3 regions of the Macrococcus epidermidis genome follow, and region 3 is predicted to be linked to each of the others. Evidence: riboswitches for the same ligand, from Rfam matches in the RefSeq annotation. Region 3 holds a riboswitch; each other region holds the start of a gene.

Region 1 (6,302 bases), 1.1 Mb from region 3:
TTACATTCTCCGATGGATGTATTTAAACCATCGACATGGACACATTTATTAAAACTAACTGGGAGTGAAAGTTGATGGAAACATTACTAACTTTTGACGAAATTAAAAAGATTATTCCGCATCGCTATCCATTTTTACTGATTGATAGAATCATTGAATTAGAAGATGGAAAAAAATGTACTGGTATTAAACAGATAAGTGGGAACGAACCATTCTTTCAAGGGCATTTCCCGGAATATGCAGTAATGCCCGGCGTATTAATTGTAGAAGCACTAGCGCAAGTTGGTGCTGTTGCAATGCTAAAGTTAGAAGAGAATCAAGGGAAGCTTGCAATGTTTACCGGTATTGATAAATGTAGATTTAAAAAGCAGGTTACACCTGGTGATACGTTACAGTTAGAAGTAGAAATGACAAGAGTAAAAGGCCCATTAGGTAAAGGTGTAGCAAAGGCTACAGTGAATGGTGAGATTGCTTGTAGCTGTGAAATCAGTTTTGCAATTTTAGAGAGATAATAAAAGAAGATAATTCGGAAAGCATAGGCTTCTGGATTATCTTCTTTTTTTTTATTCTTCTATTTCATCTTTTAATTTTGGTTTTGATTTCATCATACGGTTGAATGCGATAAGTAGCTCCTGACCACTTAGTCCGTCCACTACAAGCTGTTCAAGTAACTTCTCTGCATAAACTTGTCGTAACGTATAAATGTGGCATTCGATGATTACAGAGATTTTATCTTTTAAAGGAATAATCTGTTTTACAGTTGATTCAAATAAGGCAGGATCATTTGATGCACGTGTAATAACAACACGTGTATCGAGCATCGTCTCATTATCTAAATAGTGCTGCATTTTTTCAAGATGAATATCATCGATAACGATTTCAAGCAGCCAGCCTGTACCGCTGTTTTCTTTATTAATAATGACACCGTCATGCAGCGCATATTCTGTTACTGATTCGTTTTCGACGATTTGAAATCTTACTGCTTTAAACGTTTTCATGTATATCCCTCCATTATCTATTATAAATTATCACATATAATTTTCAAATTATAAAATTTTTCTTTTTATATCGAAAATCTTTTCGTTTTTGATAGAAAATGAAGCATTATTCAATTTTTGAATGTACTTCATATCTAAAATTGAATTGCTGCATTTTTGCAACAATTTATTTTCATTATATAGTGCTATTAAGAAAGGAGGTGACACATTGATAAATAAAGTAATATTAGCAGGTAGGATTTCCAGTGATATAGATTTAAAGGACTTTTCAGACAAACTGCAAATTGCATCATTCTTTCTGGCTGTTGATCGCGGAAAGAAGAAAGGTGCGAAAGAAAGTACTGTTGATTTTCTGAGATGTAAAGCATTTAATCGTACAGCTACAAATATACATTCATTTTGTAAGAAAGGTTCGCTCATTTGTGTGACAGGACAAATTCATAATAATCGCTATGAAAGAGATGGTCAGACAAGGTATTCAACTGAAATCGTAATAGAAAGTATTAAGTTTCTCCCTTCATTCGGCGGTAATAATAAAGAAAAGACGCCTGATGAAACATGGGATGAACTGTCATACGATGAAAAGTTAATTGTTATTAATGGATATCGTGCAGCTAAAAAAGAAACATCAGATTACAAAAAGGAAACAGTTTCTAATGTAACGACAGCTCAACAAGAACGTGATTCAGTAACAACATATAATCAGCGATGGTCTACTGAACTGAATAAAGACGAAAAGATGTCTGCTGAGATTCAAGAACAAGCAGAAGAAATTGTGCAGAAGTTCAGTGGCGAGTCATCTCTTAATCACAATGAAACAACGCAAAATGAAAATGATAAAGTTGCATCGTCAGTTAATCATAATGATAGCGTGATTGAAGACGAAGATAATGATAGTTCTTCTGAAATGACAGAGGAAGAAATAACAGATCAACAACTACCATTTTAAGTTAGATTGCTTCATTACTCACACACCTCACATCCTAATACACCTCCCAAATTAAACCGTCTATCGCTCGTGCCGGAGCGATAGACGGTTTTTTGTATCGAATTGAGATAAGGCTGTAATATATTTGTAATTTAAGGAAGTTACTTATAATAATGCTGTAACCAAAGAAATGTAAAATCGTGATAAAGTAGTGTTATTGATAAAAGAGACTATTCGGAGGAATTATATATAATGAAAAAATTAGCAGCAATTACTACAATGGCAATACTTACTACAGGCGTAGCTACAACACAAGCAGACGCAAAAGAACATAAAGTCGCTCAAGGTGAATCTTTATGGACGATTGCAGATAAATATGACACTACAATCGAAAAGATTAAAAAGATCAATAAATTAGAATCAGACGTAATCGTTCCTGACCAAAAGTTAGAAGTATTAGTTAAAGGTAAATACGAAGTTAAAGCTGGAGATACTTTAGGTAAAATCGCACGTAAATTCGACGTAAGAATTACTGAATTAAAAAAATGGAATAAAATTGAATCTTCTAAAGAATTAAAAGAAGGTCAATTATTAATTGTTGAGAAAAAATCACATCGTAAACATGTGAATGCAGCTCCAGTAAAAGCAGCACCTGTTGCTAAAAAAGTAGCAGCACCAGTTTCAGCACCGGTTACAACGCAAAATACTGCAGCAACTGCACAACCACAAGCTCAACCAGTACAACAAACTCAAAAAGCAGTTCGTGTACAACCAGCACCAGTTCAAAAAGCGCCAGTACAACAAGCACCGGTACAACAAACTAAACGCGCTGCAGTACAACAAACGTCAGCACCAGCTGGTAATTCATCAGTAGACGCACATTTACGTTTAATCATGCAACGTGAATCAGGTGGAAATCCAAGAGCAGTTAACGCAGCAGGTTACTACGGATTATTCCAATTCTCTCCACAAACATGGGCAGCTGTAGGCGGAACTGGTAACCCAGCACAAGCTTCAGAAGCAGAACAATGGAAACGTGCACGTATTTTATATACACAACACGGCGCGCAACATTGGTCAACAGCATACTAATAATAAATTTTAAGCAGAACTTTACGTTCTGCTTTTTTTTGATAAATCTTAGTGTATTGTTTCAAAAGTGTGACAATCTTCATAATTAATAATATAGCGAGGTTTCTGATATTTTCCTTAAATATTTAACACTATATGGTAATTGCTTTATTTCTTATTTTTTATTGTAACGCAAGCGTAATAAAAGAGCGTATCTTTTATTTGGCTGTAACCTATGAAATATTTATTTCTGATATAGTTAATTACAAGAACAAAGCATATTCATTCAAAAGAATTCATCAATAAAATAAAATATAAACATTTCCCGGAGGAAAATAAACATGAAAAAAATCTTAAGTATTACAGCAGCAATTGCAATCACTACGACAATGGCAGTTTCAACAGCAGATGCAGCTTCATACAAAGTTAAAGCTGGCGATTCATTATGGAGTGTTGCAAATAAATATGGTACGTCAATTGCAGCAATTAAATCAGCAAATGGCTTAAGATCTAACTTAATCCATCCGAACCAAGTGTTAAAGATTAATAATAAGAATAGTGTCGTTTACAAAAATACATCATACAAAAAATCTACGTATAAAGCACCTGTAAGTAAAACTGCTTATACAAGTTCAAAAACTGTAAAAACAACAAACACTACTTATATTAACAGAGGTTTAAATTGGGCTGCGTTAGCACAATGTGAATCTGGTGGTAATCCATCTATTAATACTGGAAACGGGTTCTATGGTATGTATCAGTTTGATTTACAAACATGGCGTGGCGTTGGTGGATCAGGATATCCGCATCAGGCATCAGCTGCAGAACAAACGAAACGTGCTCAAATTTTATATAACATGCGTGGCGCACAACCTTGGCCAGTATGTGGACTTCGCTTATAATTTTAGGACTAACGACAATGTCGTTAGTCTTTTTTTCAATTCTTGCTTTCATAATTTGATTACGTTACACTAACATTAAATACATATATTACTACTAGGGGTGCCTTTTGGCTGAGATGACTTTGTCAAACCCTTTACCTGATCTAGATAATGCTAGCGTAGGAAAGTAGTTAAATTCCTTTATTGATTTTATATTTTTAATAATGGTATTTAGCCCATTTCCTATTTGGAGATGGGCTTTCTTTATAAACTTTTAGGAGGTAAATGATGTTTACACAACAATTAAAAGAAGAAGTAGAGCCAATTATTGAGTCAATTTACAATGACCCATTTATACAGGGAATGGTGCGTGGTGATTTAAGTAAAGAAGCAGTGATTCATTATTTAAAAGCAGACCATCTTTACTTAAACGAGTTTGCGAAAATTTATAGCTTATTAATTCCGAAATTAGATGATAAAGAAGGTATTAAATTTTTATTAGAACAAATCGATTTTGTAATGAACGGAGAAGTAACTGCACATTATACTTTAGCAGACTATGCACAGGTTGATTATAAAACAATCATTAAAGACGGAGAATGGTACCCAACAAGTGATCATTATATTAAACACATGTATTTTAATGCATATCGTTATAGTGATGCAGCATTTACAATTTGCGCGATGGCACCGTGTCCATATGTTTATCAGCAAGTTGCTTTAAAGATGAAAGAACGTCATGATTTCAACGGCAATCCATTTAAAGACTGGGTAGATTTCTATGCTACAGAGATGAAGCCGTTAATGGAACATCTGGATGGCTGGGTAGATGAATTTGCTGAACACGCAAGTGAAGCGGAACGCGCGGTATTAACAAAGAACTTTAAAGAAAGCTGTATACATGAGAAACGTTTCTTTAATATGGCTTATACACAAGAAACTTGGGAAAGTGTGGTTGAATAATATGAAGACAGCTTTATCAATTGCAGGAACAGATCCAACGGGTGGTGCTGGAACAACAGTAGATTTAAAAGTATTTCAATCAAGAGGCGTCTATGGTATGAGTGTCGTAACAAGCATTGTTGCACAAAATACGTTAGGCGTTCAGCAAGTATTTAATCAGGATGTAGATGTTATTGCAGCACAACTAGAGAGTGTGTATAGTGATATCGTACCGGATGCAGTGAAGACAGGAATGCTTGCAACGAGTGAAGTCATGGATGTCGTGCGTCCTTATATTGTAAAACATGATATCCCTTATGTAATCGATCCTGTCATGGTAGCTAAAAGTGGTGATGCATTGCTTGACGAAAATGGACGTAGTGCGGTGCGTACGAAACTTTTAGATGTAGCAACGGTTGTGACACCAAATATTCCGGAGCTTGAGGAAATCGTACAGATGAAAGTTGAAACACTCGATGATATTAAACGTGCCGGTAAAATATTTATCAATGAAATTGGTTCTGACAGTGTGCTGATTAAAGGAGGTCATCTTAAAGGAGATGCTACAGATTATTTATTTACTCGAGATGATTTTGTTGTTTTGAAAGGTGAACGTTATGATACAAAACACACACATGGCACTGGATGCACATATTCAGCAGTAATTACATCTGAACTTGCGAAAGGAAAATCTATTGTAGAAGCTGTACAACTTGCAAAACGTTATATGGATGCAGCAATCCGATTCACACCAGAATTAGGTCATGGTCAAGGCCCAGTTAATCACTTTAAATTTCAGGAGATGGAATAATGATATTAGAACAGATAAGAAAAGATAATCCACTCATTATTTGTATTACAAATGATGTAGTTAAAAATTTTACAGCGAACGGCCTACTGGCATTAGGTGCCAGCCCTGCGATGGCGACAGAAAAGTTAGAGATGGATGAATTTCTGACACATGCTGGTGCATTGCTCATCAATATTGGTTCAATTGAAGAAGATGATATTGAAAATATGCTGGCTGCTGCAAAATATGCCAATCACCATGATGTACCTATCGTATTGGACCCAGTTGCATGTGGCGCATCTAAATTTCGTAAAGATTTCTGTTTAAAATTGTTAGAAACATATGATATTACAGTAATTCGTGGGAATGCTTCTGAATTACAAGCTTTGACAGGGGAGGCGAATATGAAAGGGACAGATGCAGATACAAGTCTGTCAACTGAAGATGTGGCACGTGCTGCATATAATAAATTTAATTGTGCGATTGTCGTAACAGGTGAAATCGATGCAATTTGTGTGAATGGAAAAATTAACTTAATTGAGAATGGTACTGCACTTTTAACAAAAGTCACTGGTGGTGGATGTTTATTAGGGGCAGTTGTTGCAAGTTTCATATATAATGAAACTAAACCAACGTTAGAAACATTAACAGAAGCATTGACGACATATACTGTTGCCTCAGAGTTTGCTGAA
Region 2 (6,302 bases), 810 kb from region 3:
GGGAGTGATTTATCATATAAACTCATGCGTCGTACTGCAAAAGTTAAAGCATTCGTTTCACTGATTTCAACTGCTTGTTTTTGTGTTTCGCCATCTTTAAACTTACCTGTTCCTAATATTAAACGAGAAGATAATTCCAAGTGTCCTATTTTTAACATATTAGCCGCCTCCAACGAATTCTAGTAATTCTAATTTTTGTTCGGGTTTTAAAGTGATAGATTGCCATTTAGATTGTTCGATGGGAACATCATCCACTAGCGCTACAATCCTCTTTTTATCACTTGTAAAAGTTGCGAGTAAGTCAGATAAATTTGTCTTGTCTGTTTCAAAAGGCTCATCGTTAATGTATATTTTCATAAATTTCTCCTATCTTAAAATCGTTTTGAAATTGTTGATACAGTTCACCGTCTTGTTCAAAGATCATTTGACGAATAAATTCTCCGGTAATACGTGATAATAAGATACCATTACGGTAGTGTCCTGTTGCTACAAATAATCCTTCATCTAACTGATCGAGGACAGGTCGATGCAACGTGCTATCTGGTCTAAATCCACAATCAATGCTGACGAGGGTGCTTTCTCGTAATATCGGGATGAGTTTAAACGTTTCTTCAAGTAACCACTTTATACCTTCTGCACTCGGTTGTTGATTTGTATCAAGTGAAGTTGTCGCACCTATCAAATAATGATTGTCTGATTTAGGGACAATATAATGTCCGTTTGTTTGGAAAAGTGTCTCTTTTAAATGAAGATCAGGATGATGTAACGTCAGTACCTCTCCCTTCACACCTTGCATCGGAAAGTCTATATCAAGCATATTGAGTAATGGTTCGCTTTTACATCCTGCAGCAATAATGACTTTTTCTGAGATGATGGTTTTATCGCTTATTGATAAGTGATATTTATCATCTACGTAGTTAATGGACTTGACGTAATCTGAAATATGAGGAATATCTTGATTTGCATGCTGTATAACGGTTAAATATTTACCGGCATTGACTTGACCATCTGTAGGAATCCACATTGCCTGGTCAAACACATTACTGATTGAACCATTCGCGTAAGAAGATAACGATTTTGAAGCGATCCACTCAAATTGTTCATGTTTTGAATTTAGAAATAAGTATTGAGCTTTTAGTTTCTCTTCATCTCCAGGTGAAGCAATTTTAAGCAATCCATGTTGTTGTAAGTCAATAGTTAATCCAGTCAAGTTTTCCAGTCGCTGAATATGATCAGGCATCATTTGCTGACCAAGTATAGAGAGTCTGTATAAAGGACTATCTTCAGTAAATTCATTTTGTGCCCCGAGCATACCGCCAGCAGCGTGTGTTGCTCTATAACCATGTACATCATCTATGATTGCAATATTATCTGTATGGTCTTTGAGTGCGTACACAATATTTTCTCCGATAATTCCTCCGCCTATTACAACGATGTCGTACGTAGTAACCACTCCTTTTTTACAGAAATAAATTCCTGTTTATTAGTAAATAACCTGATACCTGCAAATCCTGAAAATTTAGTGTTTAACTGTCTTATTGTGTCGATGTTGATGCCGCCTAATGCGATAACAGGCATATCGACATGAGTGACTGCATCAATTTGAGCTGCGGCTCTAGGTGGTAAATCAGGTTTGGATGGTGTAGGGAAGACATGACCAAATAAAATAAATGATAAATTAAGCGATTCAGCGTGTTTGGCTGATGCCAAAGAATGAACGCTTTGACTGACTTTTATTTCCGGATAATCATTTCTAAAGGCATCTATTTCAGAATTACTTTCTTTAAAGTGAATTCTCGTTAAATGACATGCAAATAAAATATTTGGATTGTTATGCACGATAATTTTATCTTTAGGAATTCTTGTTATCAGCTGATTTATGAAATGAATGATCTCTTTTTCTGCTGCATCAAACCTTAAAATAACGCCATCTATTTCATCATGAACCTGGATGATTTGATTGAGAACGGTGATTGAAGGTTTTGACGATGTAATCATGATAAACACACGTTTCACCTCGAAAAAACACCCACTAACTAAAATAAGCTAGTGGGTGTTGGAATTAGTATAATTAAAAACACTAAAATTCAATCACGCTTCCCTACGTTGGTTCTAACCAAGTCAGGTTCAAAGAGTCGGAAATCATTTCCTCTCAGCCCGGTTGTGGGCACCCCTAGCAAATATTTAATTCTGTATTAAGCCTACCACTAGTTAGAGTGAATTTCAATCATCTCAAATTCATGATAAAATAAATTAACGATAAAATGGGGTGTAAAAGGATGAATGAAGAAGAGAAGTTATCTTTATTAATTGATGAACGTACAGAACTTATTCAAAATGAGACGGTGTATGACAAAGCAGAAATTGAACAAAATCATACGGATTCTGTAGAGGTGGTGCTTGAACCAGCGATACAACAAGAACGTATGTCTTCTGAAGAAATTTTAAGAGAAATAGCAGAAGAAGAAGAACTTGAAGAAGAATACGCGCAAGCAGTTGAAGAAGTGAAATTATTTAAATATATTGTCCATACGATCAAATTTCATGAAGGAGATACAATTACAATCCATCAACTGCGCAATATATGTGCACATAGTGAAGCTGAATTATTACCAGATGATTTAGATGAACAATTAAATGATTATATTGAAGCGGGATATATCAGAATTAATGATGACAAAATATATATCACATTCTTAGGTGAGCATGTAAATACTCTGTTATAAGTGTTTATTACATCAAAAAAGCAAGCAAGAGTGGAACAATTTAGTTCCACTCTTGCTTGTTAGTCAGAGATTAATCTTTCAGTAAAAATGCTTCTTCGTCTCGTGAATGAATTTCGTTAACGATAATTAAGCTTCTAAAATAATCGATAATTTGAGTGGAGAACCCTTCGTTCTCCATTTGTGTTTTAATCTTAGCCACGACTTGGCGCATAATATCATGATCGCGTGTGAGTTGTTGTACTTTATCATGTAGTTCAGGATTATTATTTTCCGCTTCTGTGTAGAAACCATCTGCTTCTTCCTCAGCATCCGCGTGACTTATGACGCGTGATTCAAAGAAATCAACGAGCGCAATTACTTCCTGGATTACTTCTTCATCAGTACCATTTTTATATGTTCTAATCAATTCATCCGTCATATTCACAGCAAGACTTAAACCTGTATCGTGAATTTGTTTATGTGCATGTAGTTGTCTTAGTGATGGTCCGACTGGCATACAATCATCTCCGTTCAGTATATTTATCACTATTGTATTATAGAAAATATAATAAAAAGACTAGGGAATTCCCTAGTCTTAATTATTCAGATACGTAGTGATCATTAATGTTGATGACTTTGTCCACGTTTACTTGTAACAAAACCAATCACTAAGATTGAAAGTAATACTCCCCAGAAGATCAGTTGCCATTGTAATGAGTGAGGGAAGTCGTGAGGTAATACATGAATCGATTCATGTGCTAATACAAGCACGACAAGTTTGATACCAATCCAGCCTACAATCGCAAATGCTGCAGCTTCAAGTCCAGGATATGTTTCCAGGATTTTAATGAAATATGTTGCGGCAAATCGCATTAACACAACGCCAAGCATACCTCCAATAAACATTACCGTAAACTGTCCAGCGTTAAGTCCCATGAAGTCAGGACCAACTTTAGGTAAAGTAACCGCGATTGCGATTGCAGCTAACATTGAATCAATCGCGAATGCGATATCTGCACCTTCAACTTTCAGAACAGTCATCCAGAAACCACTACCTTTAGGCATTGCTTCTTCTTCTGCAATATCAGGAACACTTTCATCATCGACATGGTTTTTCTTTTTGAAATAAGTATATAAACTCTTTATCGACATAAAGATTAGATATGCTGCACCAAGTGCTTGTATCTGCCAATACTTAGCTAAGAATGTAATAAAGAATAATGAGATAAATCTAAAGATAAATGCTCCCATTAAACCATAAAATAAAGCTTTCTTTCTTTGTTCTTCCGGTAAATGCTTTACCATTACCGCCATAACAATAGCATTATCTGCTGCGAGTAAACCTTCCAAAACGATTAAAACAATTACTACCCATGCATACGCCATTAAAATACTTGGATCCACTATAATTCCTCCTTAATTTTAATGAATATAAAAAGACCCATGCCAAATATATTGGCAAAGGTCTCACTGAACAGTAATTGTTCCATAACGCCGGAAGTTCCAAAACTTCGTAATGACGACGATACGCTTAGGGTCTCCCCTTGAGCTACTCCCCTTCGACATAAGTCTTAGGATATTCATTTGTTGATTTATTCAAATTATGAATAAATATCATTAAAAATATCTTAACACAGAAATGTGTATAAAGCTATAATTTTATTTTATATGAATAATAATAGATGATGAGGATGATATATTTAATGCTGTTATAAACATTAAATGTTTAAAAATGAAGCATATAAATATTTAGTTTTTCTTTCTGCGATAGAGCCAGATAATGCCTCCGATAATGATAACCGCCATTAAAATATAAAACACATTAGAATAAAGATCGAAATAGTGGAGTACAACTTCCCAGTTCTGACCTAACACCATACCAAGATATATTAAGACTGCATTCCAGATGAGTGTCCCGACTGTCGTATACAAAACGAATGGAACGATAGACATTTGACTCAAACCAGCAGGAATGGAAATTAAACTGCGAATCAAAGGGACAAATCGGCATAAAAATACTGCGGTATAGCCGTATTTGTGAAACCATTTATTTGCACTGTGTAAATCATGAATATCAAGACGCAATATAAAGCCGTATTTATCTACAATTTTTTCAATTCTTCTAAGACCAAGTATATGTCCGGCATAATAAAGAATAATAGCTCCGATAACTGCTCCAAGTGTTGAAGCGATAAGCATTCCTATGAATGTGAGTTTTGGAGACTGGTCAACCATAAAACCGCCAAATGTTAAAATAACTTCTGATGGGATAGGAGGAAAAACATTTTCAAGTAATATTAAAAAAAATACTCCAAAGTATCCAAACTGTTCCATAACTTTCATAATCCATTCCTGCATATCGTCACTCCAATAGTTTTAGTAAATACTATTTTAACGTAATGTAATATATAAATTCAAAATAAATGATAATTTTAAGCATAGTATTTAGATTTTTATTACAATTTATAATGATTATCAGGGGCTTTAAAGGGTATAAACAAATAAATGAAGAACTTTTAGGAGTGACATGATGAATCAATTTAGACAAATTACAGCATCTGAATTATTCCCTACTGAACAATTGGGGCCAGAGATTTATGGGACTGTGCATTTTCAAGTCGGAGAGACATCTGAATTTAGTGGTGCATATATTACAACGAATGAAAGATTATTTATGAATGTCGATATGGGTGAGAAAGTTTATGAGCGTGTTGTAGGTTATAATGAAATGAATGATGCATCTATAACTGATGAAGGTGTTTTATTAGATTTTCATATGGGTGGTATCCCGATGACGAATATTACAAAAGGTGATGCACAGGAATTTGTGGACTTTGTAAACCAGCAAATTGAAAAAGTAAAAGAAAGACAGGATAACGTTTCAGAATAATAGTTTAAAAGCACCTTGATACATTTGTATCAAGGTGCTTTTAGCATAGATAAAAAAGTATTTTAGAATCTGTTTAAAGATTATTCTACGATTTCTAATGCAATTTCCATCATTTTTGTGAATGAAGTTTGACGTTCTTCAGGTGTAGTTTCTTCATGTGTTAATAGGTGATCACTTACTGTAAATATCCCTAATGCCTTCACATCTCCGCCAGCGTACGCTGCATTCATATAAAGACCAGCAGATTCCATTTCAACAGCTAAAATACCCATTGAACGCCATTTATCAGTAGCTTCTTTGTTAGCATTGTAGAAAATATCTGATGATAATACGTTACCAACGTGGTTTGGAACACCTTTTTCATCAGCTAATTGTTTTGCACGCGCTAATAAACTGTAATCAGCGATTGGCGCAAAGTGTCCTGGTAAACCATATTGTGCTACATAATTTGAATCAGTTGATGCACCTTGAGCGATGATTACATCGTATACATTAATACCTTCCTGCATTGCACCACATGAACCTACACGAATTAAGTTTTTAACACCGAATGTATGGATTAATTCATATGAATAAATACCGATTGATGGGATACCCATTCCTGTTCCCATAACTGAAATCTTTTTCCCTTTATACGTTCCTGTATAACCAAACATGTTACGTACTTCATTAAATTGAACGACATCTTCTAAATACGTTTCAGCGAT
Region 3 (6,302 bases):
TAAGTTGTGGGAAGAAAGTGGTTTAGTTAATGATGGGATATTCTATAATGAAATTGTGAAATCATTAAATAGTGAAAATCTACTTGAACAAATCACATCTTTCGATATTCCTACGTTAATCATTACTGGAATATTTGATAAGAATACTGGTATAGCAACAACAGAATTAATACAATCGAAGTTAAAAAATTGCCAGGTTGAATACTTTAAAGAAAGTGCTCATTTTCCGGATATTGAGGAAACAACATTGTTTGTAAAAACGATTAAACACTTTTTGGGAGGTTCAAAATGATCATAAGACATGCGACAATTAATGACGCTGAACAATTAATGAATTTAATAGCACATGTAGAATCGACATCTGACTTTATGTTAAAGGAACCGGGAGAGCGTAATAATAGTGTGGAGAAACAAACGAAAATGATTGAGCATTTTAATAATCAATCTAATAGCACATTATTAGTTGCTGATAATGATGGATTATGTGGTTATCTCATCGCGATAGGCAATACTTCATTACGAAATAAACATTCAGCGTATTTAGTAATAGGCGTACATCAAGAAGTCAGAGGGCAAGGTGTTGGGACTTTGTTATTTGAAGCGGTTGAACAGTGGGCTAAAACTGTCGGTATAACGAGATTAGAATTAACAGTCGTAACAGAGAATGAAGCAGGCATTAAATTATATCAGAAAAGTGGATTTGAAATCGAAGGTATAAAACGAAGATCATTGAAGATTAATGAGAAATTTTATGATGAATATTATATGAGTAAATTATTGTAGGTGAATATATGAATTATATACAAAAGATGAGACAACATGTTGGGCATGATTGTTTAATTGTGATTGGTGCCGGTGTGATTATTGAACAAGACGAAAAGATTCTTTTAGAACAAAGAGTAGACAACGGACTATGGGGTATTCCGGGTGGATTGATTGAAATAGGAGAAAAGGTAAAAGATGCTGCAATAAGAGAAGTGACAGAAGAAACAGGATTAATTCCAAAAGAATTAGAATTGTTTGGTATATATTCAGGCGCAGATTACATCGTGACTTATCCAAATGGTGATGAAGTTTATTCTGTTTCGACTATTTTTTATACAAAACAATTTGATGGTAAGCTTACTATTTCTGATGAGTCTAAACAATTACGATTTGTATCTCGTGAAGAAATGAAAGATGTTGAGATCAACCCACCACATAAAGAATTTGTAAGTGATTGGGTGGAAGGGAAAATGGATATTAATATTTATTAATGTAATTAAGTAAAAACATCATTAAATCACAGGATCACTAAGTTGGTAACGGACCCATCTTTTGATGACGAGTTAGAGAAAGGTAATGTATTTTTGTTTAGATAAATACAATATAAGGAGCATTATTAATGGATGATGAGGTAATTTTACTAAATTGGATTGAAGATTTTTTAAAACAAAACATTAGTATCAGTATTTTTGTGAAATATTATAGAGATATCTTCGATTTCCTAATTAGTGAAGAAGAAATAGAAGAACGAAGATATTATTTGTATAAAGAATTACATGAATACCTAGAATGTTATGATTTTATAAGTAATACAATTGATGAATATTATTATTTAGATGAAAATGATGTACGTGTGTAAGTCTCAGAAATGTATTCGAGAATTCTTAACTGATTATAATAGGAGATTAATAAGATGGAATTTAGAAGACTGACGATTAATGATGAAACATTATTTATGGAATATTTTAATGCTTGGGGAGAAGAACAGGAAAGTATTGTACCATCTGCTACAAACTTTAAACGATATAAATCTTTTCAAGACTTTATCAATAATTTAGAAGAACGTGAAAGATCATATGAAGTATTAAATTCTACATTATTTTTAATTGAGGATGGTAAAATCATAGGTTCTTCTAATGTACGTCATTACTTAAATGAGTTTTTAATGAATTATGGTGGCCATGTTGGTTATGGAGTTAGACCTGACTTGAGAGGTCAAGGTTATGCGTCAAAGATTCTAAATGAGTCCTTAAAATTTTTGAAATCTTTGAATGTAGAAAAAGCACTTATTACTTGTGATGAAGAAAATATTGCGAGTAGAAAAGTAATATTAAACAATGGTGGTGTACAAGATCAATCGCATATAAGAGAAGATGGTGGCGTTACGAATAGATTTTGGATTGAATTATAATATCCTTTTAAGATTTAGTATTACTTTATGCATATATAACGTATTATCTGTTTACTATTATTAAGGTATAAATACAACTCACCTTTATAATTTTTGATAAAATAATAATGATTTGTTTGTGCAATCAAATCATCGTTCAATGGAGCAGGTAAGAAATTAATTGAAAAATCATTAGAATACGCAAAAGAAAATAATGCAAGATATGTATGTTTAGAAACTGGTGTAGATAACGTGAAAGCACAAGGGTTATATGAAAAAATGGATATGTCAGTAGATAATGAAGTATTGCATTACTCAAGCGTATTTTAATATATTTGTATTTATAAGCTATCCATTGTAAAATGTAAATGAAAAGAGGAGTGCGGTAACACTCCTCCAGTAGATCCGTTTATACGGTGACTAGCCTAAGTTTTTTTTTTGCTCAATAACCACTCAGCTATGTACAGCTTATGAGTGGTTATTTTTTGTCTTTGTCATTAAGTCTAATAATGAGCGGTATAATGATTGCAAACATCATCAACATTATACTCAATAACTCAAAATCAGTCATGCTTTCCTTTCCAGGAGAAACACCTAACAAACAAAATCAAAGGCATCATCCCTTAGAGCTATCCACCACTATAAACTCATCTACAAATACTATTATAAAGAGTAAATAAAATAATTAGAACGAATGTTCTCTATTTTGTTATTTTTGCATTTTCATGAAATCCATTGTAAAATGTAAATGAAAAGAGGAGTGCTACACACACTCCCCTTGTAGAACCGTTTATACGGTGACAAGCTTTTTATGATTTCAATTTCGAATAACCACTCAGCTATGTCCAGCTTATGAGTGGTTATTTTTTGTCTTTGTCATATAGTCTAATAATGAGTGGTATAATGATGACAAAAATCATCAACATTATACTCAATAACTCAAAATCAGTCATGCTTTCCTTTCCAGGAGAAACAACTAACAAACAAAATCAAAGGCATCACCCCTTAGGGCTAGCCACCACTATAAACTTATCTACAAATACTATTATAAAGCGTAAATAAAATAATTAGAACTGATGTTCTGTTTAATTTGTTATTTTTATACCAAAGTCAGTACTCGCAATATACTTTATTTCTTTCTGATTGCGAAGTGTTGGTATCGTTAACCAGAGAATTGAAATGGCAAAGTAACATATTCCAGATAGAGAAATAAGTTGTATTTCAAAATGTACCTTTATGGACGGTATACACACCGCATGGTAATGTGTTAAATCATAAATTCTATCAAAAATTAAGATTTATAAAGTACGGTGAGGCAGAAATTAGTGATAAATTATCTTTTTACAAATTCAAAAAAGAGGAAGGATTTTATGATTGAAGCAATAAACGAACAGAATAGAGCATTGGTTATTGAATTCTTTAATAAACATTGGGGATCTTCAGAAATGATTGTTTCTTCTGGGAGATATAATTGTGCTGAGTTACCAGGTCTAATTTATATGGAAGATGAAAAGATTACTGGGCTATTAACATATATTATTAAGGATAAAACGATTGAAATCATTTCTTTGGATAGTGTGATTGAAAATAGAGGTATCGGTACACAATTAATGAATTTCTTGGAACGATTAGCGTATAAAAATTGTAAGTTTAATATTAGAGTAATAACAACTAATAATAATATAAATGCATTGAAGTTCTATCAAAAACTGGGCTACAGAATAAAAGAAATAATTCCCGATGCCGTAAACGAAGCAAGACTAATTAAACCACAAATACCAATGGTTGCTGAGAATGGAATCCAAATATTAGATGAATTAGTATTAGAAAAGTATATTTAATAATATATTAAATATAAACAACATAATAATCATCATATATTGACAGAACATACAATTATTTGTATATTGAAGTCAACTTAAGAAATACACTAGGGGCATTTAACGATAAATTGAGATGAGGTAGTCCTCAGACCCTTTGAACCTGATCTAGTTCAAACTAGCGTAGGGAAGTGTGCTAATGAACTGGTCTATTTATTATGTCTTTTTCATGCACCTTTCTATCAGGAAAGGTGTATTTTTTATGAATAAAATCATAGAGGAGAATATTTGATGAAAACTGTAATGGTTACTGGCGGAGCTAGAGGTTTAGGAGAAACAATCGTGAAAGGTCTCAATGCTGAAGGTTATAATGTGATTATTAATTATTTTCAAAGTGAAGATGCTGCAAATTCATTAGTAGCATCATTTGGAGAAGATAAAGCGTTAGCTTTTAAAGCTGACGTTACAAAACGTGCAGATGTAGATGCAATGGTGAAAGCAGGGATAGAGAAGTTTGGCAAAATTGACGTAGTTGTAAATAATGCACTTGTTGGATTTAAGTTTGATCCAGTAGCACAAAAGTCATTTAAAGATTTATCGTGGGAAGATTATCAACAACAAATTGATGGAACGATGAAAGCTGCATTCAATATAAGTCAAAGTGTAATCGATGGTTTTATTGAGCAAAGAGATGGAACGATTATTAGTATTGGCACAAATTTATTCCAAAATCCGGTTGTACCTTATCATGAATATACGACTGCTAAAGCAGGTTTACTAGGGATGATGCGCAATATCGCAAGTGAATTAGGACAATATGGCATTCGTGCAAATATGATTTCCGGTGGTTTACTGAAAACAACTGATGCTTCTAGTGTAACGACAGATGAAGTATTTGAATTAATCGCTAATTCTACACCACTAAGAAAAGTTACAACACCACAAGATGTTGCAAATATGGTTGTCTACTTAGCATCTGATAGAGCGAAAGGAATTACAGGTCAAAATATCACTGTTGATGGTGGGTTAACGATGAACTAGGGGGAGTTTTAAATGTCAAATATGCATATCGGCATATTGATTTATGGTATAGGACATCATTTGGCGGCATGGAAAGCACATGATTCTCAAATACATCGTTTAGGTGATATCAGTTATTATCAATCTCTTGCTCAAACTTGTGAACGTGGAAAGTTTGATATGATTTTCTTTGCTGATAATCAAGCATTTAATGCAACACATGAAAATATAATGCCAGCGATGTGGCTAGATCCAATCGTAAAACTTTCAGCAATATCACAAGTAACTAACAATGTTGGTTTAGTATGTACGATATCAGGAACATTTATGAATCCATATCATGTAGCCAGACAAATTCAATCTTTACAGCATATATCGAATGGCCGTATGGGATGGAATCTGGTTACATCTATGACAGATGAAGAAGCAAGAAATCATAGCATGGAGTATTTACCTGCTCATGCACAAAGATATGAAAAAGCTAGAGAATTTGGAATAATAATGGATAAATTATTTGAATCATGGGATGAAAAAGATTTTATTTATAATAAAGAAAATCATCAAATGATAAAACATCAAAATATACAACCAATCAATCATATGGGTAATTATTTCCAGGTACGAGGGCCGTTATCAACACCAAATTCTAAGTATGGAAAACCTATCGCAATGCAGGCAGGTGCTTCAGTTGAAGGCCTAAAATTAGCAGCAGAACAAGCTGATGCTGTGTTTTCCGTAATCTGGAATATCTCGATGGCTAAAAGATATCGCGAACGATTGAAACAGGCAGAAGAAAAAGAAGGAAGAAAGAATAAAATTAAAGTTCTACCAGGTTTAGTTACATACGTTGCTGAAACTGAAGAACAAGCTTATGCAAAGAAACAAGCCTTAGATAATATGCTGGATATTGCAAGTTCATTAAAAATGCTGGAATTATTTATTCATCAGGACACTTCAGGATGGGATTTAGATGCGAAAGTACCTGACTTACCACTTTTAGCATCGTTTACTGGACCGAAAGGAAGATATGAAACAGTACTTGAAATTATCAAAGATAAAGATCCAACGGTACGAGAACTTTTAGGATATTTAGCAGCAGGTGGTGGACATTTGACTTTAATCGGTACGCCGGAAATGATAGTAGATGAATTTGAAAAATGGTTGAAAGAAGGTGTAGCAGACGGATTTAATCTCATGCCACCAACTTTACCTAACAGTTTGGATGATTTTGTTGAACTCATCATACCAGAATTACAATCAAGAGGTTTGTTCAGAGAGGATTATCATACTTTAACATTGAGAGAACA

What was found. Region 3 has a riboswitch for thiamine pyrophosphate ahead of KFV12_RS05555 (3-oxoacyl-ACP reductase). Riboswitches for the same ligand answer to the same signal wherever they lie in the genome.
Region 1: linked by a shared signal. The riboswitch ahead of tenA (thiaminase II) and the one ahead of KFV12_RS05555 (3-oxoacyl-ACP reductase) in region 3 are both predicted to bind thiamine pyrophosphate.
Region 2: linked by a shared signal. The riboswitch ahead of KFV12_RS01275 (thiamine phosphate synthase) and the one ahead of KFV12_RS05555 (3-oxoacyl-ACP reductase) in region 3 are both predicted to bind thiamine pyrophosphate.

The regions. Positions count from the first base shown of each region.
Region 1 is NZ_CP073819.1:2,168,222-2,174,523, reverse strand. It holds gene KFV12_RS11635 (DNA-directed RNA polymerase subunit beta) at 1-75, shown strand, start outside; gene fabZ (3-hydroxyacyl-ACP dehydratase FabZ) at 75-512, shown strand; gene KFV12_RS11625 (YwpF family protein) at 564-998, opposite strand; gene KFV12_RS11620 (single-stranded DNA-binding protein) at 1,207-1,947, shown strand; gene KFV12_RS11615 (LysM peptidoglycan-binding domain-containing protein) at 2,179-3,018, shown strand; gene KFV12_RS11610 (transglycosylase family protein) at 3,339-3,899, shown strand; TPP riboswitch at 3,986-4,081, shown strand; gene tenA (thiaminase II) at 4,164-4,841, shown strand; gene thiD (bifunctional hydroxymethylpyrimidine kinase/phosphomethylpyrimidine kinase) at 4,834-5,631, shown strand; gene thiM (hydroxyethylthiazole kinase) at 5,631-6,302, shown strand, end outside.
Region 2 is NZ_CP073819.1:238,897-245,198, forward strand. It holds gene KFV12_RS01260 (thiazole synthase) at 1-158, opposite strand, end outside; gene thiS (sulfur carrier protein ThiS) at 160-357, opposite strand; gene KFV12_RS01270 (NAD(P)/FAD-dependent oxidoreductase) at 341-1,396, opposite strand; gene KFV12_RS01275 (thiamine phosphate synthase) at 1,426-1,998, opposite strand; TPP riboswitch at 2,082-2,185, opposite strand; gene KFV12_RS01280 (hypothetical protein) at 2,280-2,726, shown strand; gene KFV12_RS01285 (hypothetical protein) at 2,797-3,222, opposite strand; gene KFV12_RS01290 (TerC family protein) at 3,327-4,109, opposite strand; gene KFV12_RS01295 (DedA family protein) at 4,455-5,063, opposite strand; gene KFV12_RS01300 (hypothetical protein) at 5,236-5,595, shown strand; gene deoD (purine-nucleoside phosphorylase) at 5,676-6,302, opposite strand, start outside.
Region 3 is NZ_CP073819.1:1,048,552-1,054,853, forward strand. It holds gene KFV12_RS05525 (alpha/beta fold hydrolase) at 1-292, shown strand, start outside; gene KFV12_RS05530 (GNAT family N-acetyltransferase) at 289-783, shown strand; gene KFV12_RS05535 (NUDIX hydrolase) at 792-1,256, shown strand; gene KFV12_RS05540 (hypothetical protein) at 1,385-1,624, shown strand; gene KFV12_RS05545 (GNAT family N-acetyltransferase) at 1,679-2,176, shown strand; gene KFV12_RS13360 (GNAT family N-acetyltransferase) at 2,300-2,485, shown strand; gene KFV12_RS05550 (GNAT family N-acetyltransferase) at 3,526-3,996, shown strand; TPP riboswitch at 4,078-4,182, shown strand; gene KFV12_RS05555 (3-oxoacyl-ACP reductase) at 4,264-5,016, shown strand; gene KFV12_RS05560 (NtaA/DmoA family FMN-dependent monooxygenase) at 5,029-6,302, shown strand, end outside.